One region of the Pseudomonas spirodelae genome, then DNA from elsewhere that is predicted to be linked to it. Evidence: predicted binding sites of a transcription regulator. Region 1 holds the regulator's gene; the other holds the start of a gene.
The links. The regulator sigma-54, encoded in region 1, starts transcription at its own class of promoters, with help from an activator protein. The targets are predictions, from matches to a motif close to ANTGGCATNNANNTTGCTNT.

Region 1 (14,749 bases):
ATCGAAAACGGTGTGCTCAAGGGTTATATGCAGGACAAGCTGAATGCCCGCCTAATGGGCGTGGCGGCGACCGGTAACGGCCGGCGCGAATCCTACGCGCACTTGCCGATGCCGCGCATGACCAACACCTACATGCTCGCCGGTGAAAGCGACCCGGAAGAAATCATCCGTTCGGTGAAGAAAGGCATTTATTGCGCCAACCTCGGCGGCGGCCAGGTCGACATCACCAGCGGCAAGTTCGTCTTCTCCACCAGCGAGGCCTACTTGATCGAGGACGGCAAGATCACTGCGCCGGTCAAAGGCGCCACCCTGATCGGTAATGGCCCTGAAGCTATGAGCCGGGTGTCGATGGTCGGTAACGACCTGGCGTTGGACAGCGGCGTAGGCACCTGCGGCAAGGATGGCCAATCTGTACCAGTAGGAGTTGGCCAGCCGACGCTGAAGATTGATGCGATTACCGTCGGGGGAACAGGGTCGTAGGGTGTGTTGAGAAGGGCGTAGGGTGGGTTAGCCGAAGGCGTAACCCACCATCGCGGCTTAGCGCAAACCGCGTTGCGCTTCATCCAACTCGCGGATGTATTTGAAGATTTTGCGTGAAGCTGCTGGCGCTTTGTTTTGTGCCAGTTCGTGTTGAGCCTGGCGGATCAACTGACGCAGGTGTTGGCGGTCAGCCTCGGCATACTCACCGACAAAGGCCTCCAGGGTGTCATCGTTACCGTTGATTAGGCGGTCGCGCCAACGCTCGAGGTTATGGAAGCGTTCGTTGTACTGGCGTGTGGAGGCATCTAGCTGGTCAAGCAGGGTCAGGATGGATTCGACATCCTGGTCGCGCATCAACCGGCCGATAAACTGCACATGACGTTTTTTCGCCGCGTTGGCGGTGTGCTTGGGCGCTTCGGCGAGCGCGCGGCGCAGCTCGTCGGTCAGCGGTAGCTTGTTCAGCAGATCGAGCTTCAGGGTAGTAAGGCGTTGCCCCAGATCTTGTAGCGCATGCAGCTCGCGTTTGATCTGGGTTTTGCTCTTCTCGCCGGAGAAGTCGTCAAGGTATTCAGACATGGTGGCGGTCCAGTGGAAAACGCCGCCATGATAGCAGTAAGTTTCCAGCTGTAAGCGTCTGGCCTGTGTGGTCGCGCTTGCCGCTTATCGTTCAGGAGTTTTTATGAGTGCAGTAGACATCGTCGGGCCCCAGGCCGTGCCGCAATTGCAGGCGCAGGTGGAGCAGATTATTGCCGAAGCGAAAAAGCAGGGGGCCAGCGCCTGTGAAGTGGCTGTGTCAGTGGAGCAGGGCTTGTCCACCACGGTGCGTCAGTGCGAAGTGGAGACGGTCGAGTTCAACCGTGATCAAGGTTTTGGCATCACGTTATATGTTGGCCAGCGCAAGGGCTCGGCCAGCACGTCCGCCAGCGGTGAGGCGGCCATTCGTGAAACCGTCGCGGCGGCGTTGGCGATTGCTAAACATGCCTCCGAGGACGAGTGCGCAGGGTTGGCCGATGCTGCACTGATGGCGCGCGAACTGCCGCAGCTGGATCTGTATCACGCCTGGTCAATCACCCCAGAGCAGGCCATCGAGCAGGCGTTGAGCTGTGAGGCGGCGGCTTTTGCTGCCGATCAGCGGATTAAGAACGCCGATGGCACCACGCTCAATACCCATCAGGGGTGCCGGGTTTACGGTAATAGCCATGGCTTTGTCAGTGGCTATGCCAGTACACGGCACAGCCTCAGCTGCGTAATGATTGCCGAAGCGGCCGGGCAGATGCAGCGGGACTACTGGTATGACGTTAACCGCCAGGGCGAGTTGCTGGCCGATGCGGGCAGTATTGGTCGCCTGGCTGCCGAGCGTGCCGTGAGCCGTTTGGGTGCGCGTCCGGTGCCGACCTGTGAAGTACCGGTGCTGTTTGCCGCTGAGCTGGCTGGCGGGCTGTTTGGCAGCTTTCTGGCGGCTATTTCTGGGGGCAATCTGTATCGCAAGTCGTCATTTCTTGAGGGGGCGTTGGGCCAGCAGCTGTTCCCAGAATGGCTGACCATTGATGAGCGGCCACATATTCCACGCGCACTCGGCAGTGCCGCTTTCGATGGTGACGGTCTGGCGACCTATGCCAAGTCATTTGTCGAGCGCGGCGAGCTATTGTCCTATGTGCTCAGCACCTATTCCGGGCGCAAGCTGGGCATGCCCAGTACTGCCAACGCCGGCGGCGTGCACAACCTGTTCGTCAGTCATGGCGATGAAGACCAGAAAGCCCTGCTTAAGCGCATGGGACGCGGTCTGCTGGTCACCGAGCTGATGGGGCAGGGGCTGAATATGGTCACTGGTGACTATTCGCGTGGTGCGGGTGGTTACTGGGTGGAAAACGGTGAAATCCAGTTTTCGGTGCAAGAAGTCACCATCGCCGGCAACCTGCGTGACATGTTTAAGCAGATTGTCGCAGTTGGTAATGATCTGGAGCTGCGCAGTAACATTCGCACCGGTTCGGTGCTAATCGAGCGGATGACGGTGGCCGGTAGCTAAGCAATACGGCACAAAAAAGGGCTGCCCATTTGCGTGAGCAGCCCTTTTTATTACCTGCCATTCAGAGCAGCCACTCTGCGAGCCGTCGCTACGCGACTTTTAAATAGCTTCAGGACATTTTTTATGGCCTGCGTGTTTACTCGCCTTCATCGAAGTAGTTGTTGATCAGCTCGCTCAGTGCCTGCAGCGCTTCGGCATCTTGCTCACCTTCAGTATGCAGATGAACGTCAGTGCCTTTGCCGGCGGCGAGCATCATAACCGCCATGATGCTTTTGCCATCCACCAGGCTATCGGCACTGCGACCGACCTTAACCTGACAAGGAAAGCGCCCGGCAACGCCAACAAATTTGGCAGCCGCACGGGCATGCAGGCCAAGCTTGTTGATAATGGTGATTTCGCAGGCGGGCATCGCGGCAATTCCTTAGCTGAGGTCGCGGTGGCGAATCTGGACATTTTTTAGAATGGGCTTCAGCGTTTCGCCTAGGCGGTTGGCCAGGTATACCGAGCGATGATGCCCGCCAGTGCAGCCGATCGCCACCGTGACATAGGCGCGGTTACTGGCGGCAAAGCGCGGCAGCCATTTGGTCAGGTAGGCAAGGATATCCTGGTACATCTCCTCAACATCGGCCTGGGCGCTGAGGTAATCGACAACCGGCTGGTCGAGCCCGGAGAAGTCGCGCAGGTCTGGCTTCCAGTAGGGATTAGGCAAGCAGCGCACGTCGAATACTAGGTCGGCATCCACCGGCATGCCGCGCTTGAAGCCAAAAGACTCAATTAGGAATGCCGTGCCCGGCTCGGGCTGGCTAAGCAGACGTAGCTTGATGCTGTCACGCAGTTGGTAAAGGTTGAGGTGTGTGGTATCGATTTTCAGGTCGGCCAGGTCGATGATCGGGCCTAGCAGCAGGCTTTCATCGGCGATGGCTTCAGCCAGCGAGCGATTCTCGTTGGTTAGCGGGTGGCGCCGGCGGGTTTCCGAGAAACGCTTGAGTAGGGTTTCTTCGTCGGCGTCCAAGTAGAGCACATCGCATTTGATGTGCCGGGCGCGAACCTCTTCGAGCAGCTCGGGGAAACGCTTGAGATGGCTCGGCAGGTTACGCGCGTCAATGGATACCGCGACCTGCGGATGCAGCAGTTCGGTATGCAACAGAGCGCGCTCGGCCAGTTCTGGCAGCAGCCCCGCGGGCAGGTTGTCGATGCAGTAGAAACCGTTGTCCTCGAGCACATCGAGGGCCGTGCTCTTCCCGGAGCCGGAACGACCGCTAACGATGATCAGGCGCATGTTCAGGCTCGATTGAGTTGGCTTTGTACGTCAACGACCACTTGATACAAGGCTTCGCTACTTTCGGCTTGGCGCAGGCTGGCACGCACGTCGCTGCGGTCGAGCATGCTAGCGATCTGCCGAAGCAATTCCAGGTGAGCGTCAGTGGCGGCCTCTGGCACCAGCAGAACAAACAGCAGATCGACGGGGGCGCCATCAATGGCGTCGAAGTCGACCGCAGCGTCCAGGCGCAGCAGGGCGCTGATCGGTGCAGTGCAACCCGGCAGGCGGCAATGCGGTATGGCAATGCCATTACCGAAGCCGGTTGAACCCAGTTTTTCACGGGCAATCAGGCTTTCGAAGATGTCTTGGCCATCCAGGTCAGGCAGCTCTCGCGCTACCAGGTTGGCAATCTGTTCGAGAACACGTTTTTTGCTGCCGCCCGGCACGTTCACTAGGGAACGGCCGGGGGTCAGGATAGTTTCAAGTCGGATCATAGGAGATAGACGACGTCAGCGGGCCATAGCGCCTTGTTGACGATCGAGCTGTTTTTCCTTGTGTTTGATGAGTTGTCGATCGAGTTTGTCGGTCAGTAAATCGATGGCGGCGTACATATCGTCATGCTCGGCATTCGCGACGACTTCACCGCCTGCAATATGCAGGGTCGCTTCGATTTTCTGCTTGAGTTTCTCGACCTCCATGATGACTTGTACATTGGTGATCTTGTCGAAGTGGCGTTCTAATCGGCCGAGTTTTTCGCCGATATAGTCGCGCAGGGCGTCGGTCACATCCAGCTGGTGTCCACTGATGTTGACTTGCATACCGCTTTCTCCTTGTTACCGTGTGTAAGAGGCAGGCAAGAGGCCTGCCGCCGGAACACTGTGGCGTGGAAGACTCTGGCAGAACGGATTCTGGCTGTATGGCCGCGTAGCGAAAAAGCCTTACCTGAAAGGTTCTGTGCAGTGTGACGGGTCTTCCTTCTTAGTGCCGCCTTAGATCAATCGTTTGCGCTCGCTGGAGGGCGCTATTCCGAGGGACTCACGGTATTTTGCGACCGTACGGCGAGCGACTTGAATGCCTTGTGCCTCCAGTAGACCAGCGATCTTGCTGTCACTCAACGGCTTTTTCGCATTTTCCGCCGCGACCAGTTTTTTGATGATGGCGCGGATCGCTGTCGACGAACATTCGCCCCCTTCAGAGGTGCTGACATGGCTGGAAAAGAAGTACTTCAGCTCGTAAATGCCGCGCGGGGTGTGCATGAACTTCTGCGTTGTTACCCGTGAAATAGTCGACTCGTGCATCCCTACGGCTTCGGCGATGTCGTGCAGCACGAGGGGCTTCATGGCCTCGTCGCCGTAGTCGAGGAAGCCGCGCTGGTGTTCGACGATCTGCGTGGCGACTTTCATCAGGGTTTCGTTGCGGCTTTGCAGGCTTTTGATAAACCAGCGCGCTTCTTGCAGTTGGTTGCGCATAAAGGTGTTGTCGGCGCTGGAGTCGGCGCGCTTCACAAAGCCGGCGTATTGCGCGTTAACCCTTAGGCGCGGCATCGCTTCTTGGTTCAGCTCCACCAGCCAGCGCTCGTTGTGTTTACGCACGATCACGTCGGGCACCACATATTCCGGTTCGCTGGATTCTATCTGCGAGCCGGGACGCGGGTTGAGGGTCTGGATCAAATCGATGACCTGGCGCAGCTCATCTTCCTTGAGCTTCATACGGCGCATCAGCTGGCTGTAGTCGCGGCTACCAAGCAGGTCGAGGTAATCGCTGGTCAGGCGCTGGGCTTCGCTCAGCCACGGTGTTTTTGCAGGCAGCTGGCGCAGTTGTAGGAGCAGGCATTCGCCCAGGTTACGCGCGGCAATGCCGGTGGGCTCGAATTGCTGAATGCGGTGCAGCACGGCTTCGACTTCATCGAGTTCGATGTCCAGCTCGGGATCGAATGCGTCGACCACTTCTTCCAGGGTTTCTTCCAAGTAGCCTTGGTCGTTGATGCAGTCGATCAGGGTTACAGCAATCAGGCGGTCCTTGTCCGACATTGGCGCCAGGTTGAGCTGCCACAGCAAATGGCTTTGTAGGCTCTCACCGCTGGAGGTGCGGGTGGTGAAATCCCACTCGTCATCATCGTTGCTGTTGCTGGGAAGGCTGCTGGCACTGGTCTGGTAAATGTCTTCCCAGGCGGTGTCGACGGGCAGCTCGTTGGGGATGCGCTCACCCCAGTCACCTTCTTCCAGGTTGTCCACAGTCTGCGTGGTTTCCTGGTAGCTGGTTTCTTGAAGGGGGGCTTCAGCCTGCTCACTGGTATTGGCGCTTTCTGCGCCATCGGCCATGGGGTCCGAGTTGTCGAAGTCATCGCCCTCTTCTTGGCGTTCGAGCATCGGGTTGGACTCCAAGGCTTCCTGGATCTCTTGTTGCAGATCCAGGGTCGACAGTTGGAGCAGACGGATGGCCTGTTGCAGCTGCGGTGTCATCGTCAGCTGCTGGCCCATTCTCAGGACGAGCGATGGTTTCATTGCAGACCTTATTTACCGGCGTCTGTGCGCAATCCACTACAGGGCATTTTTAAAAACGCCACCAGGAAGCAAATTATATGCCTGACTCTAAAGCTTTTGCCTAGCCTTGGCTGCAACAGGCTTGAGAAAAGCCGTGGTTACAGCCGGAACTCATGCCCCAGGTAAACTTCTTTTACTGTCTGGTTGGCCAAAATGGTCTCGGCATCACCTTCGGCGATCAGTTGGCCATCGCTGACAATGTAAGCCGTCTCGCAAATGTCCAAGGTCTCGCGGACGTTGTGATCGGTGATCAGTACGCCGATGCCCTTGGCCTTGAGGTGATGGATGATCTGCTTGATGTCGCCCACGGAGATGGGGTCGACACCGGCGAAGGGCTCGTCGAGCAGGATGAACTTGGGGTTGGTTGCCAGGGCGCGAGCAATTTCTACGCGGCGACGCTCACCACCGGACAGGCTCATGCCGAGGTTGTCGCGGATATGGCTGATATGGAACTCCTGCAGCAGGCCCTCAAGCTCCTTGCGGCGTGATGCGCCGTCGAGGTCTTTGCGGGTCTCCAGGATGGCCATGATGTTGTCGGCCACGCTGAGCTTGCGGAAGATCGAGGCTTCCTGCGGCAGGTAGCCGATACCGGCGCGCGCGCGGCCGTGCATAGGTTGATGGCTGACGTCGAGGTCGTCGATCATCACGCGGCCCTGATCGGCCTGCACCAGGCCGACGATCATATAGAAGCAGGTGGTCTTGCCGGCGCCGTTGGGACCCAGCAGGCCGACGATTTGTCCGCTGTCGATGCTCAGGCTGACGTCGCGTACGACCTGGCGGCCTTTATAGCTTTTGGCCAGGTGTTGGGCTTTCAATGTGGCCATTATTACTGCGCCTGCTGTTCGGCTGGTTTGTTCTTCGGCTGGATCACCATGTCAATGCGCGGACGTGGCGCAGTGATGTTGGTGCCTGTGGCGCGGCCGGCGTTGACGATTTGGCGCTGGGTGTCATAGACGATTTTCTCGCCTTCGAAGGTGTTGCCTTCTTGGATCACCTTGGCCTGGTCAATCAATACCACGCGATCATTGGCCATGAAGTACTGGATGGTCAGGCCGTAGGCTTTGACGACCTGCTTGTCGGCCGATGGCAGTTGTTCGTAGTAGGCCGGCTTGCCGACTGAGGTAAACACTTCGACATCGCCTTGGGCGTTCTGGGTGATGGTCACGGTGTTGCCCGTGATTTTCAGTGTGCCTTGAGTAATCACAACGTCGCCGCGGTAAACCGCCACGCCTTGTTTATCATCAAGCTCTGCACTGTCGGCCTGGATGCGGATCGGTTGATCGCGGTCTGACGGCAGAGCCCAGGCGCTAGCACTTCCAAGTGCGGCACTGAGGCTGAGTAGTAGGGGGAGGGTGTTAACGAGCCTCATGCTGACCTCTTACGTTGGACAGCAGGAGCATCCTGCCGTCATTCATGTACGCTTTCATTCCTTGTGCCGTGGTCACCCCATTGGCCGCGACGATTCTAACGGCTTGCTGGGTCTGCGCATATTCCTTCTCGGGGAAGACGGTCAGGCGGCTGGTGGTGAGAACGGTTGGGCGGCCTTTGGCGTCAGTACGATCGACGCGTACGTTCTCGATCAATTCGACTTCCGTGCCGCCTGGAGAGACTTCGCCGCGCTCGCTGCGGATTTTCCAGGGCAGCGCTGTGCCGCGGAATAGATCCATGTTCGGGCTGGTCATCAGGGTGATATCGCTGGCCTTGATGTGCTCGACCTTGTCTGCAGTCAGCTCATAGTGCAGTTTGCCGTCGACTTGGTATTGCACGGTATAGGTGTTAGTGGCGTAAAAGTCGATGGCATTGTCGGTCACGGCGCTGTCAGGCTGCTGATTAAAGCCGTCGGGGCTGAGGTTCCAGTAGCCAAGTGCTGCCACCAGCGCGATGACGCCGGCAAGCAGAGCAATATTAAATAATTTGCGGGGCATGGTAGGCCTTATAGGTAAGCGGCTTGAGCTGCTTCAAGTGTGCCTTGGGCGTGCATGATCAGCTCGCAGAACTCACGTGCAGCACCTTCGCCGCCGCGCGCATGAGTAATGCCGTGAGCATGTTGGCGAACAAAACCGTCAGCGCTGGCGACCGCCATGCCTAAGCCTACGCGGCGCATCACTGGCAGGTCGGGCAGGTCGTCGCCCAGGTAAGCGACCTGTGAGTAGTCTAGGCCCAGTTCGCCGAGTAGCTCATCAAGTACCACTAGCTTGTCTTCGCGGCCCTGGTACAGGTGTTGAATTCCCAGGTTCTGCGCGCGTCGTTCAACCACCGGGGTCTTGCGGCCGCTGATGATTGCAGTGCGTACGCCGGAGTTGATCAGCATTTTGATGCCGTGGCCGTCGAGGGTGTTGAAGGTCTTGAATTCGCTGCCGTCGACGAGGAAATACAGTTTGCCGTCGGTGAGTACGCCGTCCACATCGAAAATCGCCAGTTTGACGGCCTTGGCGCGTTGCAGCAGGTCTTGGGTGTTCACGTCAGTACTCATCACATGACTCCAGCGCGCAGCAGGTCGTGCATATTCAATGCGCCAACCGGTTGCTGGTTGTCGTCGATCACGACTAGTGAGCTGATCTTATGGTCTTCCATGATTTTCAGTGCCTCTGCTGCAAGCATCTCCGCGCGGGCAGTCTTGCCGTGCGCAGTCATGACCTCGTCGATAATGGTCTGGCGAACGTCGATATTGCGATCCAGGGTGCGGCGCAGGTCGCCATCGGTGAATACCCCGGCGAGGCGGCCATCGTCTTCGGTCACGACCGTCATGCCCAGGCCTTTCTGGGTCATTTCCAGCAGCGCGTCGCGCAGTGAGGTGCCACGTTTGACGCGCGGAAGGCTGGCGCCGGCGTGCATGACGTTTTCAACCTTGAGCAGCAAGCGTCGGCCCAATGCGCCGCCCGGATGGGAGAAGGCGAAGTCTTCGGCGGTAAAGCCGCGGGCCTCCAGCAAAGCGATGGCCAGTGCGTCACCCAGTACCAGGGATACGGTTGTGGAGGAGGTTGGGGCCAGGTTCAGTGGGCAGGCTTCTTGCGCTACGCGGGCGTCGAGGTTGACTTCGGCAGCCTTGGCCAGCGGCGATTCGGGGTTGCCGGTCATGCTGATAAGGGTGATGCCGAGGCGCTTGATCAGCGGCAGCAGGGTAACAATTTCCACAGTGGAGCCAGAGTTAGACAGTGCCAACACCACGTCATCGCGGGTGATCATGCCCATATCGCCGTGGCTGGCTTCGGCCGGGTGCACAAAGAACGCAGTGGTGCCGGTGCTGGCCAGGGTGGCGGCAATCTTGTTGCCGACATGGCCGGATTTACCCATGCCGACCACAACCACGCGGCCTTTGCTGGCAAGAATCAGCCCGCAAGCACGCACGAAATCGCCGTTGATGCGTTGCAGCAGGTCTTGAATGGCTTCTAGTTCCAAGCGAATGGTGCGCTGCGCTGACTCAATCAGATCGGTGGATTGGCTCATGACTTCTCTGCGGCGTGCGGGCTAAAAGCTGCTGATTATAACGGTAAAGGTGCGCCTGCCCAGTGTTTCCAGTTTCAAGCTGGGCACTGGCGCGTTTCTATGGCGACAAGATCAATCTTGGGCGAAGGGGCTCGCGATGCTATAGTTCGCGCCCATTTTCGGCACGTTAGGCGATCAGAAGTGCCCTTTTTATGGGGCTGTACGTCAGTCAGGCAAGCGTTTAGCAAGGAGTCCAGATGAACGCCGAGAACCCGTATGCAGTTGAGCTCAAACGCCTGAGCTTTAAACGCGGCGAGCGGGATATTTTCAAAAACATCGATATCCGTATTCCGCGTGGCAAGGTCACCGGGATTATGGGGCCGTCCGGCTGTGGCAAAACCACGCTGTTGCGTTTGATTGCTGCCGAACTCAAACCGAGCCAGGGCGAGGTGTGGGTTAATGGCGTAAATCTACCGACGCTGTCGCGCAGCGATCTGTTCGATATGCGTAAGCAGATGGGCGTGCTGTTCCAGAGTGGCGCTTTGTTTACCGACCTGGATGTGTTCGAGAACGTCGCCTTTCCGTTGCGGGTGCATACCCAGCTGCCCGAAGAGATGATTCGCGACATCGTGCTGATGAAGCTGCAGGCGGTGGGCCTGCGCGGTGCCTTGGATTTGATGCCTGATGAATTGTCAGGCGGGATGAAGCGTCGCGTGGCATTGGCGCGGGCGATTGCTCTGGATCCGCAAATACTTATGTATGACGAGCCCTTCGTGGGGCAAGACCCCATTGCCATGGGCGTGTTGGTGCGACTGATCCGTCTGCTCAGTGATGCGCTGGGGATCACCAGTATTGTGGTCTCCCATGACCTGGCTGAAACCGCCAGCATTGCCGACTACATCTATATCGTCGGTGATACCCAGGTATTGGGGCAGGGCACACCAGAGGAGTTGAAAGCCTCGGAAGACCCCCGCGTACGTCAGTTTATGCAGGGCATCCCTGATGGCCCCGTGCCGTTCCACTTTCCTGCGGCCAACTACCGCAATGATCTGCTGGGGGAGCGCTGATGCGCAAGACATCTGTGCTTGAACGGGTGCGCCTGTTCGGTCGCGCCGGTATTGATGTAGTGGCCACGCTGGGGCGTTCGGGACTGTTTCTGTTGCGCGCGTTGTTTGGTCGTGGTTCGACGGGCAATGGTTTTCAATTGCTGGTCAAGCAGCTGTACTCGGTTGGGGTGATGTCGCTGGCCATCATTGTCGTGTCCGGCATTTTTATCGGTATGGTGCTGTCGCTGCAGGGCTTCAGTATTTTGGCTCAATATGGCTCTGAGCAGGCGGTGGGGCAGATGGTTGCTCTGACCTTGCTGCGTGAGCTGGGGCCGGTAGTTACGGCCTTGTTGTTTGCCGGGCGCGCCGGGTCGGCGTTGACCGCGGAAATTGGCAATATGAAATCCACCGAGCAGCTGTCGAGCTTGGCGATGATTGGCGTTGACCCGCTTAAATATATTGTCGCTCCGCGCTTGTGGGCCGGGTTTATCTCAATGCCGCTGCTGGCGATGATCTTCAGTGTGGTCGGTATCTGGGGCGGCGCTATGGTCGCCATCGACTGGCTGGGGGTTTATGAGGGCTCGTTCTGGGCCAACATGCAAAGCAGTGTTTCGTTTCGCGAAGACGTGCTCAATGGCGTGATCAAGAGTGTGGTCTTTGCGTTTGTGGTGACCTGGATTGCTGTGTTTCAGGGTTATGACTGTGAGCCGACGTCGGAAGGGATTAGTCGTGCCACCACGAAAACCGTGGTGTACGCCTCGCTCGCCGTATTGGGGCTGGACTTTATTCTGACCGCTTTGATGTTTGGAGATTTCTGATGCAGAACCGCACGCTGGAAGTGGGTGTCGGCTTGTTCTTGTTGGCTGGGTTGTTGGCTTTGCTGCTCTTGGCTTTGCGCGTCAGTGGACTGACTGTTGGCAGTGCTGACAACACCTATAAGGTCTATGCGCACTTTGAGAATATCGCCGGTTTGACGGTCAGATCTAAAGTCACTATGGCCGGTGTGGCAATCGGCAAGGTCACTGCAATCGATCTGGACCGGAGCAGTTACATGGGGCGCGTCACCATGCTGTTGGATGATGCCGTGGATAACTTGCCTGTCGACTCCACCGCTTCGATTCTTACCGCCGGCTTGCTGGGCGAGAAATACATTGGCATCAGTGTGGGTGGCGAAGAAGACGTGTTGCGCGATGGCGGCACCATTTACGACACGCAGTCATCCCTGGTGCTGGAAGACTTGATTGGTAAGTTTTTGCTCAACTCGGTCAACAAAGACCAGGCTAATTGATAAGGGGCCTAACGATGATCAAAGCACTGCGTAACAGTCTTTTTGTTTGCTTAGCGTTCATGTCATGTTCGCTGCTGGCCGCTCCGGCGGCCCATGATGTCGTACAGCAGACGACCACTACGCTGCTGGCGGATCTGAAGGCCAACAAAGAGCTATACCGTACCGATCCGGGTGCATTCTACGACGCGCTGAACACTATTCTTGGTCCGGTTGTGGATGTTGATGGGATTTCCCGTGGCGTGATGACTGTGCGCTATTCGCGTCAGGCCACGCCTGAGCAAATGCAGCGATTTCAGGAAAACTTCAAGCGCAGCCTGATGCAGTTTTATGGCAACGCACTACTGGAATACAACAATCAGGACATCCGTGTGCTGCCGGTAAGTGGTCAGCAGGATCCGCAGCGCACTGCGGTCAACATGGAAATCAAGGACGGTAATGGCACGGTCTATCCGTTGTCTTACACCATGGTCAGCCAGGATGGCACCTGGAAGATGCGCAACGTGATCATCAATGGGATCAACGTCGGCAAGCTGTTCCGCGACCAGTTCGCCCAGGCCATGCAAGACAATCGCCATGACCTGGATAAGGTCATCGATAACTGGACTGAAACAGTCGCCAAGGCTCGTCAAGGGGCGGATGCGTCGTGATTTCGGCCCGCATCAGCGAAACCTCGCCCGGTGTTTTCAGTCTGGCTGGCGAGCTGGATTACCAGAGCGCTCCGGCGCTGCGTGAGCAGGGTGCGCGTTTGCTAAAGGCCAGTCAGGCGTCTGCTTTCGTGCTCGATTGCAGCGCAGTGGAGAAATCCAGCAGCGTAGGGGTGTCTTTATTGCTGGCCTTTATGCGTGACGCCAGTGCTGCAGGCAAAACCCTAACCGTGCGCAGTCTGCCCAAAGATATGCATGAAATTGCTGGTGTTTGCGGGTTGTTGGACATTCTGCCGCTGCAATCTTGAGCAACTGTCGCCCTGGCTTCGGTCGGTTGGCAGGAATGCGGGGTTCGCAGGCGGAGGGCTTTTTTGTATGATGCCCGACCCGCGAGCATCTGCTCGGCTGTCGTTAATTTATGCGTTGATCGAGGTTGAGCATGCAGGCCTTAGAAGTAAAAAGTCTCCTTGAGGCTAAATTGCCGGATACCCAAGTGGAAGTTGAAGGCGAAGGCTGCAACTTTCAGCTGAACCTGATCAGTGACGAGTTGGCTTCACTTAGCCCAGTTAAGCGTCAGCAGCAGATCTATGCTCACCTCAACGCTTGGATTGCCGATGGCAGTATCCACGCCGTGAGTATGAAATTCTTTAGCCGTGCCGATTGGGCCGCGCGCTCCTAAACCGAGAGCATCATGGACAAACTGATTATTACCGGCGGTGTGCGCCTTGATGGCGAAATCCGCATTTCCGGGGCGAAGAACTCTGCCCTGCCGATTCTTGCCGCTACCCTGCTCGGTGACGCCCCCGTTACCATCTGCAACCTGCCGCATTTGCACGACATCACCACCATGATCGAGCTGTTCGGTCGCATGGGTATTGAGCCAATCATTGATGAAAAGCTCAGCGTTGAAGTCGACGCGCGGGCAATCAAGACTTTGGTTGCACCCTATGAGCTGGTGAAAACCATGCGCGCCTCGATCCTCGTGCTCGGTCCGATGGTCGCGCGTTTTGGCTATGCCGAAGTGGCCCTGCCGGGTGGTTGTGCCATTGGTTCGCGTCCGGTTGACCTGCACATCCGTGGCCTCGAAGCCATGGGCGCGATCATCGATGTCGAGGCCGGTTACATCAAGGCCAAGGCGCCTGAAGGCGGCCTGCGTGGCGCGCACTTCTTCTTCGATACCGTCAGCGTGACCGGTACCGAGAACATCATGATGGCGGCGACGTTGGCCAAGGGCCGTAGCGTGTTGGAAAACGCCGCACGTGAGCCGGAAGTGGTCGACCTGGCTAATTGCCTGATCGCCATGGGTGCGAAAATCACCGGTGCTGGCACTGACACGATCATCATCGATGGTGTTGAGCGTCTGCATGGTGCGCGTTTCAGCGTGATGCCTGACCGTATCGAAACCGGCACCTACCTGGTGGCGGCGGCAATCACCGGCGGCCGCGTCAAGGTCAAGGACACCGATCCGACCACCCTCGAGGCGGTATTGTCCAAGCTTCAGGAAGCGGGTGCCGAAGTCACCTGTGGTAACGACTGGATCGAGCTGAACATGCATGGCAAACGGCCAAAAGCGGTAAACCTGCGTACGGCTCCGTACCCTGCTTTCCCGACCGACATGCAGGCGCAGTTCGTCGCGCTTAACGCGGTTGCCGAGGGCACCGGTACGGTAATCGAAACCGTATTTGAGAATCGTTTTATGCACGTGCATGAAATGATCCGCATGGGCGCGCAGATTCAGGTTGAGGGCAACACCGCCATCGTCACCGGCACCGAGAAGCTCAAGGGCGCGCCAGTTATGGCGACTGACCTGCGTGCATCGGCCAGCCTGGTGATCTCTGCGCTGGTGGCCGAGGGTGACACCCTGATCGACCGTATCTATCACATCGACCGCGGTTACGAGTGTATCGAAGAGAAGCTGCAGCTCTTGGGTGCCAAGATTCGCCGCGTACCGGGTTGAGATCATGCTGACTATTGCTCTGTCCAAAGGTCGGATTCTCGACGACACCCTGCCGCTGCTCGCGGCAGCCGGCATCGA
Region 2 (14,749 bases), on a different contig from region 1:
AAGGCCCGCTGTTCCTGCCGGAAGAAAGCGCGTCCGTGGCCGCACAGGCGGAACCCGCAACTGAACCTGCACAGACCGAATAAGGACAGCGCATGAACGCCTTCAACTACCGCGACGGTACGCTGTTCGCGGAAGGGGTGGCGTTGTCCGCCATCGCCCAACGCTTCGGCACGCCGACTTACGTCTATTCGCGTGCACACATCGAAGCGCAGTACCGTGCCTATGCGGATGCCCTGCAGGGCATGCCGCATCTGGTCTGCTTCGCCGTCAAAGCCAACTCCAATATCGGTGTTTTGAATGTCCTGGCGCGTCTTGGCGCCGGTTTTGACATCGTCTCCCGTGGTGAGCTGGAGCGTGTACTGGCCGCCGGTGGTGAGGCGAACAAGATCGTCTTCTCCGGTGTCGGCAAGAGCCGCGACGACATGCGCCGCGCCCTTGAAGTGGGCGTGCACTGCTTCAACGTCGAGTCCACTGACGAGCTGGAGCGCCTGCAAGTAGTGGCCGCTGAACTGGGCCAGACAGCGGCGATTTCGCTGCGGGTCAACCCGGATGTGGACGCGGGCACGCACCCGTACATTTCCACCGGGCTGAAAGAAAACAAATTTGGTATCGCCATCAGCGATGCGCCGGCCGTATACGCCCGCGCAGCAGCCCTGCCGAACCTGCAGGTGGTGGGCGTCGATTGCCATATCGGCTCACAGCTAACCACGCTGCCACCGTTCCTCGATGCCCTCGACCGCCTGCTCGCACTGATCGACAACCTGGCCGGCCAAGGCATCCAGATCAAGCACCTGGACTTGGGCGGCGGCCTCGGCGTGCAGTACCGCGACGAACAGCCACCACTGGCTGGCGACTACATAAAAGCAGTGCGCGAGCGCATTGCCGGGCGTGAGTTGAAGCTGGTATTCGAGCCAGGCCGTTCGATTGTCGCCAACGCCGGTGTGTTGCTGACCCAGGTCGAATACCTCAAGCACACCGAACACAAAGACTTTGCCATCGTCGACGCTGCGATGAACGACTTGATCCGCCCGGCGCTCTACCAAGCCTGGATGGATGTGATCGCCGTGCAGCCGCGTACCGGTGCGACGCGCAATTACGACATCGTCGGGCCGATTTGCGAAACCGGCGACTTCCTCGCCAAGGACCGCGAGCTGGCCCTGACCGAGGGCGATCTACTGGCCGTGTGCTCAGCCGGTGCCTATGGCTTTGTCATGAGTTCCAACTACAACACCCGCGGCCGCGCCGCCGAGGTGATGGTGGATGGCGACCAGGTCTTCGAAGTGCGTCGTCGCGAGACGCTCAGCGAGCTTTTTGCAGGCGAACACTGCCTGCCGCCCGCGAGCTAAAAGGACGAGTTCATGTTATTGCGTTTTACCAAGATGCACGGCCTCGGCAATGATTTCATGGTCCTCGACCTGATCAGCCAGCACGCGCACATACAGCCGAAAAACGCCAAGCAATGGGGCGATCGCCACACCGGCGTGGGCTTCGATCAGCTGCTGCTGGTCGAGCCGCCGAGTAATCCAGACGTGGACTTCCGCTACCGCATCTTCAATGCCGACGGTTCGGAAGTGGAACAGTGCGGCAACGGCGCGCGCTGCTTCGCGCGCTTCGTGCTGGACAAGCGCCTGACTGTGAAAAAGCAGATCCGCGTGGAAACCAAGGGCGGCATTATCGAGCTGGACGTGCGCAACGACGGGCAGATCAGCGTCAACATGGGCGCACCGCGCCTGGTCCCAGCCGAGATCCCGTTTCAGGCCGAGCAGCAGGCGCTGAGCTACAGCGTGGCCGTCGACGGACAGACCGTTGAGTTGGCCGCGGTGTCCATGGGTAACCCGCATGCCGTGCTGCGCGTCGACAGCGTCGATAACGCGCCGGTGCACAGCCTGGGGCCGAAGCTCGAACACCACCCGCGCTTCCCGCAACGGGTTAATGTCGGCTTCCTGCAAGTGCTTGACCGCCATCGCGCCAAGCTGCGCGTGTGGGAGCGTGGCGCCGGGGAAACCCAGGCCTGTGGCACCGGCGCCTGCGCCGCGGCGGTCGCGGCAATCAGCCAGGGCTGGATGGACTCGCCGGTGCAGATTGAGTTGCCTGGCGGCAAACTGAGCATTGAATGGGCAGGCCCGGGCCAGCCCGTTATGATGACCGGCCCCGCTGTACGCGTGTACGAAGGACAGGTTCGTCTATGACCGACAAGCAGGATTCACCCAAGCCACTGGATTCGGAGACAGTTGCCGCTTACCTGCGCCTGCATCCGGAGTTCTTTATCGATCACGACGAGTTGATCCCCGAGCTGCGCATCCCGCACCAGCGCGGCGATACCGTGTCGCTGGTTGAGCGGCAGGTGAAGCTGCTGCGCGAGCGCAATATCGAAATGCGTCAGCGCCTCTCACAATTGATGGATGTGGCCCGCGACAACGACCGCCTGTTCGACAAGACCCGCCGCCTGGTGCTCGACCTGCTCGACGCCAACAGCCTGGAAGAAGTGGTCAGCTGCGTCGAAGACAGCCTGCGCAGTGAGTTTCAGGTGCCCTTCGTTAGCCTGATCCTGTTCAGTGAAGCACCGTTGCCCGTTGGCCGCTCAGTCAGCAGCGCCGAAGCGCACCAGGCTGTCGGCAGCCTGCTGGCGGGAGGCAAGACCATCTGCGGGGTACTGCGCGAGCATGAGTTGAATTTCCTGTTCGGCAGCAAGGACGGCAAACAGGTCGGTTCGGCAGCGGTGGTCAGCATCACCCATCAAGGCCTGCATGGTGTGCTGGCGATTGGCAGCAGCGATCCGCAGCATTACAAAAGCTCGCTGGGCACCCTGTTTCTCGGCTATATCGCCGAAGTCCTGGCCCGTGTCGTGCCCGGTTTTGCCACACCCTTGCGTTCGGTGCGTTAACCGGCGCAGCGACCGCACCGTAGGGAGCTGCCATGCAAGACCTCCTGGACGCCTACCTCGAACACCTGCGCAGTGAGCGCCAGCTGTCCTCGCACACCTTGATCGGCTATCGGCACGACCTGAGCACGCTATTGGCGCTGTGTCCGCCCGAGCACATTGACCGCTGGTCGGCGCTCGACAGCGCGCGGCTGCGGCGCATGGTCGGACGCCTGCACATGCAAGGGCAATCTAGCCGCAGCCTGGCGCGCCTGCTTTCCGCGACCCGTGGCCTGTACCGTTACCTGATTCGCGAAGGCCACTGCGAAAGCGACCCCGCCAGCGGCCTGATGCCGCCCAAAGGCGAACGCCGCCTGCCAAAAACCCTAGACGCCGATCGCACGGCACAACTGCTCGACGGTGCTCTGGAAGACGACTTTATCGCCCTGCGTGATCAGGCGATGTTGGAACTGTTCTACTCCTCCGGGTTGCGCCTGTCGGAGCTGGTCAGCCTCAACCTGGACGGCCTCGACCTGCCCGCCGGCCTGGTACGCGTCACCGGTAAAGGCAACAAAACCCGCGAGCTGCCCATCGGCCGCATGGCACGTCAGGCCATGGAGCACTGGTTGCCGTTACGCGCCCTGGCCAAGCCTGCCGATGGCGCTGTGTTTATCAGCCAGCAAGGCCGGCGTATCGGCCCGCGAGCCGTGCAGCTGCGGGTGCGCCAAGCCGGCGTACGCGAACTGGGTCAGCACCTGCATCCGCATATGCTGCGTCACAGCTTCGCCAGCCATATGCTGGAGTCGTCCCAAGACTTGCGCGCGGTGCAGGAACTGCTCGGCCATGCTGACATCGCCACCACGCAGATATACACCCACCTGGATTTCCAGCACCTGGCCACGGTCTATGACCAGGCTCACCCACGGGCCAAACGCAAAGGCAGCACAGAATGAGTATTCAGCTGATCACCTTCGACCTTGACGACACTCTGTGGGATGTCACCCCGGTGATGCAGGACGCCGAAGCGGCGCTGCGTAACTGGCTGGCTCTGCACGCGCCGCGCCTCGGCGCTGTGCCGGTGGAGCATCTGTGGTCAATTCGTGCCAGCCTGCTGCTGGCCGAACCCATGCTCAAGCACCGCCTCAGTGAGCTGCGCCGGCGCATCCTCCTGCATGCCCTGACAGACGCGGGTTACCCGCACAGCGAGGCGCAGGCGCTGGCCGAGGCCGGCTTTCAGATCTTCCTTGCGGCGCGCCATCAGGTCGAACTGTTTGCTGAGGTGCACCCCACACTTGAAGCCCTGGCTAATCGCTTTCAGCTTGGGGTTATCACCAACGGCAATGCCGATGTGCGCCGTCTCGGCCTGGCGGACTACTTCCAATTCGCCCTCTGCGCCGAAGAATTGGGCGTCGGCAAACCTGACCCGAAACCGTTCACCGAAGCCCTGAAGCGCGCCGGCATTGCCGCCGAACACGCGGTGCATATTGGCGACCACCCCAGCGATGATATTGCCGGGGCTCAGGCGGCGGGTCTGCGCGCCATCTGGTTCAACCCCCTGGGCAAAGCTTGGGAGGCCGACAACCACCCGGATGGAGAGATCCGCAGCTTGGCAGAGTTGCCGACCTTGCTGCACAGCTGGGCGTAAGCAACCCTTAACGCCACAAAAAAGCCCACAGGCTTATGGCCTGTGGGCTTTTTTGTGTTACCGCAGGCGCTTAGATAGGGCGGCTGCCGTATTTGCCTTCGGGCTTCTTGGGCGGGTCGGAGACCACATTCGGCTCGACCTCCTGCACCTTGCCGCCACGCGAGAGAAACTCCTCCATGGCGCGGGCCAGGGCATCACGGTCTTTCTGCTTGGCTTCAACGCTCGGCAAGTCTTCTACCGAGACAGCAGCCTTGGCTTTTTTAGGCTTGCTGGTGACTACAACTTCATCGTCGCTGTCGTCGTCATCGCTAGTGTCGCCATCATCAGCGGCAGCCAGCTCCTCACCTTCGTCTTCGTCAGCGCTTTCTAATTCGTCGTTTTCCAGATCATCGTCGCTCATGTTCCAACCTCATGACTTGCGAAAAGCAGAGTAGTTATAGCCCAGCGGCGTCAGCTTTCTAACGCCGCTGATAAAAAATCCAATGGTCTTGCCTGGGCTGAGCGCTACGCATCGGCGAGCGGCACTCAACGGCGCGCATTTTAGGGTCTGTTGCTGCTGGATCACAACCGCGCGCGTGCCTAAAAACAGCAGACTTTTCCGACCCACAGAAAAAACAAAGGGCGCCATTAGGCGCCCTTGTTCAAACCCAGCAGGAATTAACGCTTGGTGAATTCCGGGTAGGCTTCCATACCGCACTCGGCGATATCCACACCCTCGTATTCCTCTTCTTCACTGACGCGCAGCCCCATCACCAGCTTGATGATGGACCAGACGATCAGGCTGCAAACGAAGACCCAGGCGAAGATCGAACCGATACCGAGCAGCTGTGCGCCCAGCGTCGCGTCGCTATTGGTCAGGCAAACCGCCAGCAGGCCCCAGATACCGACCACACCGTGCACCGAGATGGCGCCGACAGGATCGTCGAGTTTGAGCTTGTCCAGCGCGAGGATCGAGAACACCACCAGCACGCCGCCCACACCACCGATCAGAGTGGCCTGCATGGCTGTTGGGGTCAGCGGTTCGGCAGTAATAGCCACCAGGCCAGCCAGGGCACCGTTAAGGGCCATGGTCAGGTCAGCCTTGCCGAACAGGATGCGTGCCACGATCAGCGCCGCGATCAAGCCACCGGCAGCGGACATGTTGGTGTTCACAAACACGTTGGCCACGGCGTTGGCGTCTTCGATGGTGCTCATCTTCAGCTGCGAGCCACCGTTGAAGCCGAACCAGCCCATCCACAGGATGAAGGTACCCAACGCAGCCATTGGCAGGTTGGCACCCGGAATGGCGTTGACCTGGCCATTCGGGCCGTACTTGCCTTTACGTGCGCCGAGCAGCAGTACGCCAGCCAGAGCAGCAGTTGCGCCCGCCATGTGCACCACACCGGAGCCGGCGAAGTCGAGGAAGCCGGCTTCGTTGAGGAAGCCCGAACCCCATTTCCAGAAGCCCTGTACCGGATAGATGAAACCGGTCATGACCACCGCGAATGCCAGGAAGGCAAACAGCTTCATGCGCTCAGCCACAGCACCGGACACGATCGACATGCAGGTCGCAGCGAACACCACCTGGAAGAAGAAGTCCGAACGCGCCGAGTAGTAAGGCGCGTCGTCACCGCCGGCCAAGACCGACTCAACGCTGTGCTCGTCACCCAACAGGAAACCCAGGCTTGGCAGGATGCCGCCTTCCGGGCTGGAGTACATGATGTGGTAGCCGATCACCAGGTACATGATGCTCGCCACTGCGTACAGGGCGATGTTCTTGGTGAGAATTTCAGTAGTGTTTTTGGCCCGCACCAGACCGGATTCGAGCATGGCAAAACCTGCTGCCATCCACATCACCAGAGCGCCGCAAATCAAAAAGTAGAAGGTATCAAAACCGTACTGCAGTGCAGTCAATGCTGTGTTGTCCATGGTTCACCTCTTGCCGTTACGCTTTTTAGCGCTATTCGGTTAAGGCGTCCGGGTTGGCGCCGGACGCACTCCGTGTGCTTACAGGTTGTAGCCGCGCTCGTTATGCAGGGCGAGATCGAGACCGATGGTCTCTTCCTCTTCACTGACACGCAGGCCCATTACTAGGTCGATCACTTTCAGGATTACGAAGGTCACCACAGCGGTGTACACCACCGTGAAGGCCACCCCTTTGAACTGAATCCACAACTGCCCCGCAATGTCTTCCACCGCGCCGAAGCCGCCCAAGGCGGGCGCGGCGAACGCCCCAGTGAGAATAGCGCCGACAATCCCGCCCACGGCATGCACGCCGAATACATCGAGGGAATCGTCATAACCCAGCTTGCGTTTCAGGCTGGTGGCGCAGAAGAAGCAGATCACCCCACTGGCCAGACCAATCGCCAGAGCGCCCATCGGCCCCGCGGTACCGGAGGCCGGCGTGATCGCCACCAGACCCGCCACAGCACCCGAGGCAATGCCCAGAACGCTGGGTTTGCGATGGGTGATCCACTCAGCGAACATCCAGCTCAGCGCCGCTGTAGCGGTGGCAATCTGAGTCACCAGCATGGCCATACCGGCGCTGCCGTTGGCGGCCAGCGCAGAGCCTGCATTGAAGCCGAACCAGCCGACCCAAAGCATGCTTGCACCGATCAGGGTGTAGCCGAGGTTGTGCGGCGGCATCGCCGTAGTAGGAAAGCCCTTACGCTTGCCCAGCACCAGACAGGCCACCAGACCGGCAATACCCGCGTTGATGTGCACCACGGTGCCGCCCGCGAAGTCGAGCACGCCCCAGTCCCACATCAAAGCACCGTCGCCACTCCAGACCATGTGCGCGATAGGCGCATAGACCAGGGTGAACCACACCACCATGAAGATCAGCATGGCCGAGAACTTCATGCGCTCGGCAAAGGCACCGACAATCAGCGCAGGGGTGATGATGGCAAAGGTCATCTGGAAGGTGATGAAGACACTCTCCGGAATCCCAGCCACCAGGCTGTCTAGAGTCAAACCAGAAAGGAAGGCTTTGGAGAAACCACCGACGAAGGAGTTGAGGTTAAGTACCCCCTGCTCCATGCCAGTCGTGTCGAAGGCCATGCTGTAGCCATAGACGACCCAAAGAATGCTGATCAACCCGGTAATCGCAAAACACTGCATCAGCACTGACAGCACGTTCTTCGAACGCACCATGCCAGCGTAGAAAAGCGCCAGACCGGGAATGGTCATAAACAGCACCAGTACAGTGGCGACCAACATCCAAGCGGTGTCGCCGCTGTTCAGGCTTGCCTCTTCGGCCATGGCATAGCCAGGAACGAGAGACAAAAGGGCTCCTAGCCCTGCGATTTTTCGCAGAGTCATGGTTTAACTCCTGGGGCGTGGGGGTTCGTGCGGAGGCTTAAACTGCGTCGGTGCCGGTTTCGCCGGTACGGATGCGGATGGCCTGTTCCAGGTTTACAACGAAAATCTTGCCGTCACCGATCTTGCCGGTGTTGGCAGCTTTGGTGATGGCCTCGATCACACGATCGAGTTGATCGTCAGCGATGGCCACGTCGATTTTCACTTTTGGCAAGAAATCGACCACGTATTCAGCGCCGCGGTACAGTTCGGTATGGCCCTTCTGACGACCAAAACCTTTGACTTCAGTGACCGTGATGCCCTGCACGCCGATCTCCGACAGTGACTCACGAACGTCGTCCAGCTTGAACGGCTTGATGATGGCAGTGACTAGCTTCATGAAACTCTCTCCCGTGTATGGTGGACTTGCCCCAGGAATTACGAACCCGGTCCAAGTCTAAGCGCAGTGCCTGGCTTTTGTAATGCATCGCAGCCCTGATCCAACGGCACCGATACTCAGCAACCGCTCCCAACGAAACACTTCCCCGCTTCGCCTGACGCACCGGAACTGCATCAGTGCTTGCGTCGCAGGAGACAAAGCAGAAAGCTTGCCAGGTCAGGTAAAACCGATTTATTTCATGCAGTTACCCAGTAAACGGGCGTTTTAGCCCAGTAATAGCCAACAGCCAGCGCACAACAACGGTGCAACAGCCCGCTGAGCCGCGCGCGAAAACCGTGCAAGCAGCCTCCATCCCACGCCAAGCGCACCCGGCAAGCCGGTTAAAACTGCGTGCTACACTGCCGCCATCTGTAAACGGAACCTCATTATGCTGCCACCTAAAGCCCTGCTAGACGCCCTGACCACCCATGCCTCGCGCCTGTTCAACGGCGATGCGCCCTTGCCGCGCAGTGAATTCGAAGCCCAGTTCAAGGTGCTGTTGCAAAGCGCCTTCAGCAAACTCGACCTGGTCAGCCGCGACGAATTCGACAGCCAGATGGTCGTATTAGCCCGCACCCGCGCTCGCCTGGAAGCCCTCGAAGCCAAGGTCAGCGAGATGGAAGCCCGCAACGCAGCCACCACCGCGCCCAACGAGTAATACCCAAGCGGATGCATCTGCCGATCAAGGAGTGATCGATGTCCCTGGCCATAGTCCACAGCCGCGCCCAAGTTGGCGTTGAAGCGCCCGCCGTCACCGTCGAGGCCCACTTGGCCAATGGCCTGCCCTCACTGGCGCTGGTCGGCTTGCCAGAAACCGCGGTCAAGGAAAGCAAGGACCGCGTGCGCAGTGCCATCCTCAACTGCGCCTTCGACTTTCCGCCCCGACGCATCACCCTCAATCTGGCCCCGGCCGATCTGCCCAAGGACGGCGCCCGTTTCGACTTGGCGATTGCCCTCGGCATTCTCGCTGCCAGCGGCCAGGTTCCTGCGGCGGCGCTGGAACAGCTCGAATGCTTAGGTGAACTGGCGCTGTCCGGGGCGATTCGCCCGGTGCAAGGCGTATTGCCTGCGGCACTGGCGGCCCGCGCCGCCGGACGCACCCTGGTGGTGCCCAAGGCCAATGCCGAGGAAGCCAGCCTGGCGTCTGGGCTGACGGTGATTGCCGTCGAGCACTTGCTAGAAGTTGCCGCGCACCTTAACGGCCAAACACCGATTGCGCCGTTTCAAGCGCAAGGCCTGCTGCGCCAAGTATTGCCCTACCCTGACCTAGCCGAAGTACAGGGCCAGATTGCCGCCAAACGCGCACTGTTGGTGGCCGCCGCAGGCTCGCATAATTTGCTGTTTACCGGCCCGCCCGGCACCGGCAAAACCCTGCTGGCCAGCCGCCTGCCTGGCTTACTGCCGCCCCTCAACGAGGCGGAAGCACTGGAAGTAGCCGCCATCCATTCCGTGGCCAGCCACACGCCGCTGAACGCCTGGCCGCAAAGACCGTTTCGTACACCGCATCACAGCGCATCGGGCCCGGCGCTGGTGGGGGGCGGCAGTCGCCCGCAACCGGGCGAAATCACCTTGGCCCATCACGGCGTGTTGTTTTTAGATGAGCTGCCCGAGTTTGATCGCAAGGTGCTAGAGGTCCTGCGCGAGCCGCTGGAAAGCGGGCATATCGTGATTGCCCGTGCCCGCGACAAGGTACGTTTTCCCGCGCGCTTCCAGTTGGTGGCGGCGATGAACCCCTGCCCCTGCGGCCACCTGGGCGACCCTTCCGGGCGCTGCCGTTGCAGCAGCGAGCAAATCCAACGCTACCGCAACAAACTCTCCGGGCCTTTTCTCGACCGTATCGACCTGCACCTGACGGTGCCGCGCGAAACCACCCGCCTCAACCCCAGCACTGAGCCCGGTCCAGGCAGCGCCGAGCTGGCCGCTCAGGTGGTTAAAGCACGTCAGCAGCAACTGGAACGCCAAGGCTGCAGCAACGCGCACCTCGACCTTAACGGCGTGCAACAGCATTGCCGCTTGCCCGACGCCGACCGCCAGTGGCTGGAAAACGCCTGCGAGCGCCTGGGCCTGAGCCTGCGCGCCGCTCACCGCGTATTAAAAGTGGCACGCACCCTGGCCGACCTGGACGGCGCCGCAGATATCAGCCGCAATCATCTGGGCGAAGCCTTGCAGTACCGCCCCAGCGGCAGCGCGACCTGAATCACCGGCATAAAGAAGCCCCGCATGCGGGGCTTCTTTATGCCGCAGGGCAAAGCGGAGTGTTAGTCGCGCTGTGCGGCGTACTCACGGCAAGCGTCGCCAAACGCTTTGAAGATTTTCACCGAATGCGGGTTTTGCGCGGCCTGCCACTCCGGGTGCCATTGCACCGCCAAGGTGAACTGCTCAACGCCCGGCAGGTGAATCGCCTCAACCAAACCATCTTCGGCGTGGGCCAGAGCCTCAACGCCCTCACCCAACTGATCAAGCGCCTGGCCATGCAGCGAATTAACCGGAAACGCCGCATCGCCCATCAGCTCAGCAAACCAGCTACCGGGCAGCGCCTGCACGGTATGGCTGTCGGCGTACTGCACTGCCACTGGGTCGTTGGAGTCTTCACGGTGATCGTTCAAGCCCGGCACTTCGTAGGCTTTCTGGTGAATGGTGCCACCCAGCGCCACGTTTATTTCCTGCATACCACGGCAAATGGCGAACAACGGCAAACCGCGCTTGAGGGCCGCGCGAATCAGCGGAATATCGAACAGATCACGCTCTTTATCCTGGCCCTTGCTCGGAGTCTTGTTCTTCTGACCATAAAGCGCCGGGTCGATATTGCTCCCCGCACCCGTCAGGTACACACCATCAACCATGGACAGGTACTGGTCGATGTCATCGACGCCACAGCAGCTCGGGGCCAATACCGGCACACAGCCAGCTATCTCCGCCAACGGCGTGATGTATTTGTGGGTCATGACCTGATAAGCGTGGCCTTTGCGTTCCTGGGTGCCCATAGACATCAGGACCACCGGTTTACGCGCCGCTGGGCGCTTGTTGGTATCGTTGTTGGACATACTTCACCTTGGGGCCGGACAGCCGGCCATTGCTATGCAGGGCGTCAAACACTGTGGCACGCACCCTGTTGTGCGCGTGGCTTAAGGACTTAGAAGCCCCTAAACCCTGCGAGCAAGTCTGCCAAAGCCGTAAAATATGTCAAACGAATAAGTGCAAATTGTTTGACAAACGCCCATCAAGACGGCAGTAAACTTTCGACTAACAACCAATAAGCCATTGAAAAATAATAATAAAAACTTAAAGCGCGCAATTCATTAGTCCAATATTTTTTACGCCTTGGCGCAGCTGATTTAATCCCCCGGCAGGCGCTGCACTGGCGGTAATTGCATGGCCGCTACGTCAGCCAACAGATAATCACGCAGCCGCCGGAAACGCTCCTGACCACGCCGCGCCTTGGGCCAAACCAGGTAGTAGCGGTCGCCGCTGGGCACTGCACTGGGCCAAGGCAAGCCGAGCCGCCCTTGCGCGACATCCTCGGCGACCATCACCAAGTCGCCGATGGATACGCCATAACCGCGCGCGGCCGCCACGATGCCCAGCTCCAGGGTGTCGAACACCTGGCCACCCTTGAGCGGCACTTGATCGGCCAGCCCCATGGCCTGCAACCAGCGCCGCCAATCGCGGCGATCCGGGGTGGGGTGCAACAACTCGGCGGCCTGCAGACGCGACAGATCCCAGGGCTCCTCAGTCAACGCCTCAGGCGCGCAGACGGGGATCAGCCACTCGGCAAACAGCTCAGTGCTTTCCCATTCCTCCGGAAAGTCGCCCTGCCCGAGCAGCACCGCGCAGTCGAACGGCTCATGCAGAAAGTCCACCTTGTCCACATCCATCCAGGCACTGGTCAGCTGCACTTCGCTGGCACTGCTCAGGCGGTAATGCGACAGGCGCGCCAGCAACCAACGCATGGTCAGTGTCGAGGGGGCTTTTAGGCGCAGCACGCTGTCATCGACGCGCAGGGTGTTGCAGGCGCGCTCCAGCGCCTCAAAGCCATCACGCAGCCCCGGCAGTAGTAGGCGCGCCGTCTCGGTGAGTTGCAGGCTGCGGCCCCGGCGCTCAAACAGGCGACAGGCAAAGTGCTCTTCAAGGGTGCGCACATGGCGGCTGACCGCACTCTGGGTAATCGCCAACTCTTCGCCGGCGCGGGTGAAGGAGCAGTGCCGTGCTGCCGCTTCAAAGGCGCGTAAGGCATACAGCGGCGGCAAGCGCGGGCTCATAAGGTTAATCCATGAGTAATAGTCATATCTGGCATCGCTATTATCCTTTTGTGCCGGCACCAATAGCGCAGGAAAATTGCGCATTCTCTGCCTGCACGGAGCACCCGAGCAAGCCTTCTAACTGAGTAGAACTCATCATGCTGCAACCGCTTCGTGGCGAGTTACGCGCCATCTTGAAACTTGCCGGGCCGCTAATTGCGGCGCAACTGGCGCACGTACTAATGGTGTTTACCGACACCGTGATGATGGGCCTGCTCGGCCCCGCCACTCTGGCAGCAGGCGGCCTGGGGGCGGCCAGCTACTCCTTTGTCTCGATCTTCTGCGTCGGGGTGATTGCCTCGGTCGGCAACCTGGTGGCGATCCGTCACGGCGCCAATGACGCAGCCGGAGTGACCCGGTTGACCCAGAACGGCCTGTGGCTCGGCTGGGGGCTGGCGCTGCTGGCCGGGCTGGCGCTGTGGCACCTCGGCCCGGCACTGCTGTATTTCGGCCAGCAGCCGGAGAACGTCAGCGGCGCCATGCAGTTTCTCTCAACCCTGGTGTATGCCCTGCCCGGCTATATGAGTTTTATGGCGCTGCGCGGTTTTACCAGCGCCATCGGCCGCCCTGGCCCGGTAATGGCCATCAGCATTGGCGGGGCGCTGGCCAACTTCATCCTCAACTATGCCCTGATCAAGGGCTGGTTCGGCCTGCCGCCGCTGGGCCTGGCCGGGATCGGTCTGGTGACTGCCGTGGTGATGAATATCATGGCGCTTCTACTGGCCTGGCATGTACTGCACCACAGCGCCTACAGCCCTTACCCTCTGTGGCGCGGCCTGCTACGGCCGGTGTGGGCTGAGCTGAAAGAACTGCTGCGCCTAGGCCTGCCGATTGGCGGCACCTATGCGGTGGAGTCAGGCCTGTTTGCCTTTGCCGCGCTGTGCATGGGCGCGCTGGGCAGCACGCAACTGGCGGCACACCAGATCGCGATCATGTCGGTGTACGTGGCGTTTATGGTGCCGGTGGGGATTTCCTACGCAGTGACCTTCCGCATCGGCCAACACTTCGGCGCCGGCCGCCTGCTGCAAGCCAGGCAAGCCGGGCGCCTCGGGCTGGGCCTGGGCGCGCTGTGCATGCTGGGGTTTGCCGGCCTATTCTGGCTCGCCCCGCACTGGGTGATTGGACTGTTTCTCGACGCTGCAGACCAGACCTATCACGAGGTGGTAGCGCTGGCCGTGGCCCTGCTGGCGATTGCCGCTTGGTTCGAGTTCTTCGACGGCATCCAAACCATCGCCATGGGCGCGATCCGTGGCCTCAAGGACGCCAAGACCACCTTCTGGGTAGGCCTCGGCTGCTATTGGGCCGTGGGGGCGCCGCTGGCCTGGACGCTGGCCTTCCCGCTGGGCTGGGGCGCTCATGGCGTGTGGTGGGGGCTGGCCGGTGGCCTGGCCTGCGCCGCCATCGGCTTAACCCTGGGCTTTGAATGGAAGACCGCTCGCCTGTTGCAACCCTCAACCGCCGCGCTTACGTCACGGCTTAAGCCCCAGGCTTCTTGAAGCGGTAGAACAGGTTCGGCTCGCTGACCAGGTAAAGGGTGCCCTGGTCATCCATCGCAATCCCTTCGCCTTGAGGCACACTGCGCTTAAGACCGTTTCGGCCCCTCAGCAGTGACAGGCTGCTGATCGGTTTGCCCTCGGTGTCCAGCTCCAGCACCAGCCGCGACTCGTCGGATAACGCGAGCAAGTGCCCGCTGCGCTCATCGAACTGCAGGCTGGAAAGGTCACGCACAAACAACCTAGCGTCGCGCTGCCGGTCATCCACCACATGCACGGCAAACGGCTGCGCCGAATCGAGCTGGGGGAAGCCATGGATTTCGTAGATACGCAGTGGATCGCGCTCCTTGGCGACAAACAGGCGCTGGCCGACCGAGTCGTAGGCCAACCCCTCAAAGCCCTTGTTGCCACTCAGACCAATGCTCAAGGACAGCTGTTGGGACTGCTCGGCATGCAGGGCTGTGGTGCCGTCATCCACGCGCACCTTGATCAGCCGCTGACGTCGCTCGTCAGTGATTACATACAAGCCCTTGCCGATGTACTCGACCGCCTCGGCATCGCCAAAACCATGTAGGTCGATACGCCGCAGTAACTTGCCATCCAGCGACAGCTCGATCAGCTGCGCCTTCTGATTGGTTACGGTAAACAGGCTCTTGCGGTCCGGGTCGTAGGTCAGCGCCGAGACATCATCATCCAACCCCTCAATCACCTGCGCCTCGATATCCACCTGATAGTCCG

Region 2: glnK (P-II family nitrogen regulator) is a predicted target of sigma-54. The motif match lies at 8,378-8,397, and genes of this name have one in related genera.

Annotation. Positions count from the first base shown of each region.
Region 1 covers NZ_JAYEET010000055.1:143,673-158,421, forward strand. The annotation lists gene tldD (metalloprotease TldD) at 1-480, shown strand, start outside; gene yjgA (ribosome biogenesis factor YjgA) at 538-1,056, opposite strand; gene pmbA (metalloprotease PmbA) at 1,160-2,506, shown strand; gene SOP97_RS18695 (HPr family phosphocarrier protein) at 2,643-2,915, opposite strand; gene rapZ (RNase adapter RapZ) at 2,928-3,785, opposite strand; gene ptsN (PTS IIA-like nitrogen regulatory protein PtsN) at 3,788-4,261, opposite strand; gene hpf (ribosome hibernation-promoting factor, HPF/YfiA family) at 4,277-4,585, opposite strand; gene SOP97_RS18715 (RNA polymerase factor sigma-54) at 4,757-6,271, opposite strand; gene lptB (LPS export ABC transporter ATP-binding protein) at 6,409-7,134, opposite strand; gene lptA (lipopolysaccharide transport periplasmic protein LptA) at 7,137-7,679, opposite strand; gene lptC (LPS export ABC transporter periplasmic protein LptC) at 7,666-8,235, opposite strand; gene SOP97_RS18735 (KdsC family phosphatase) at 8,244-8,783, opposite strand; gene SOP97_RS18740 (KpsF/GutQ family sugar-phosphate isomerase) at 8,783-9,757, opposite strand; gene SOP97_RS18745 (ATP-binding cassette domain-containing protein) at 9,994-10,803, shown strand; gene mlaE (lipid asymmetry maintenance ABC transporter permease subunit MlaE) at 10,803-11,600, shown strand; gene mlaD (outer membrane lipid asymmetry maintenance protein MlaD) at 11,600-12,070, shown strand; gene SOP97_RS18760 (MlaC/ttg2D family ABC transporter substrate-binding protein) at 12,085-12,717, shown strand; gene SOP97_RS18765 (STAS domain-containing protein) at 12,714-13,022, shown strand; gene SOP97_RS18770 (BolA family protein) at 13,154-13,393, shown strand; gene murA (UDP-N-acetylglucosamine 1-carboxyvinyltransferase) at 13,406-14,671, shown strand; gene hisG (ATP phosphoribosyltransferase) at 14,676-14,749, shown strand, end outside.
Region 2 covers NZ_JAYEET010000005.1:23,153-37,901, forward strand. The annotation lists gene lptM (LPS translocon maturation chaperone LptM) at 1-83, shown strand, start outside; gene lysA (diaminopimelate decarboxylase) at 93-1,346, shown strand; gene dapF (diaminopimelate epimerase) at 1,359-2,189, shown strand; gene SOP97_RS02380 (DUF484 family protein) at 2,186-2,884, shown strand; gene xerC (tyrosine recombinase XerC) at 2,917-3,813, shown strand; gene SOP97_RS02390 (HAD family hydrolase) at 3,810-4,505, shown strand; gene sutA (transcriptional regulator SutA) at 4,576-4,905, opposite strand; gene SOP97_RS02400 (ammonium transporter) at 5,163-6,413, opposite strand; gene SOP97_RS02405 (ammonium transporter) at 6,492-7,805, opposite strand; gene glnK (P-II family nitrogen regulator) at 7,843-8,181, opposite strand; gene SOP97_RS02415 (accessory factor UbiK family protein) at 8,609-8,878, shown strand; gene SOP97_RS02420 (YifB family Mg chelatase-like AAA ATPase) at 8,917-10,416, shown strand; gene SOP97_RS02425 (gamma-glutamyl-gamma-aminobutyrate hydrolase family protein) at 10,479-11,264, opposite strand; gene SOP97_RS02430 (LysR substrate-binding domain-containing protein) at 11,556-12,479, opposite strand; gene SOP97_RS02435 (NorM family multidrug efflux MATE transporter) at 12,617-14,014, shown strand; gene SOP97_RS02440 (SdiA-regulated domain-containing protein) at 13,995-14,749, opposite strand, start outside.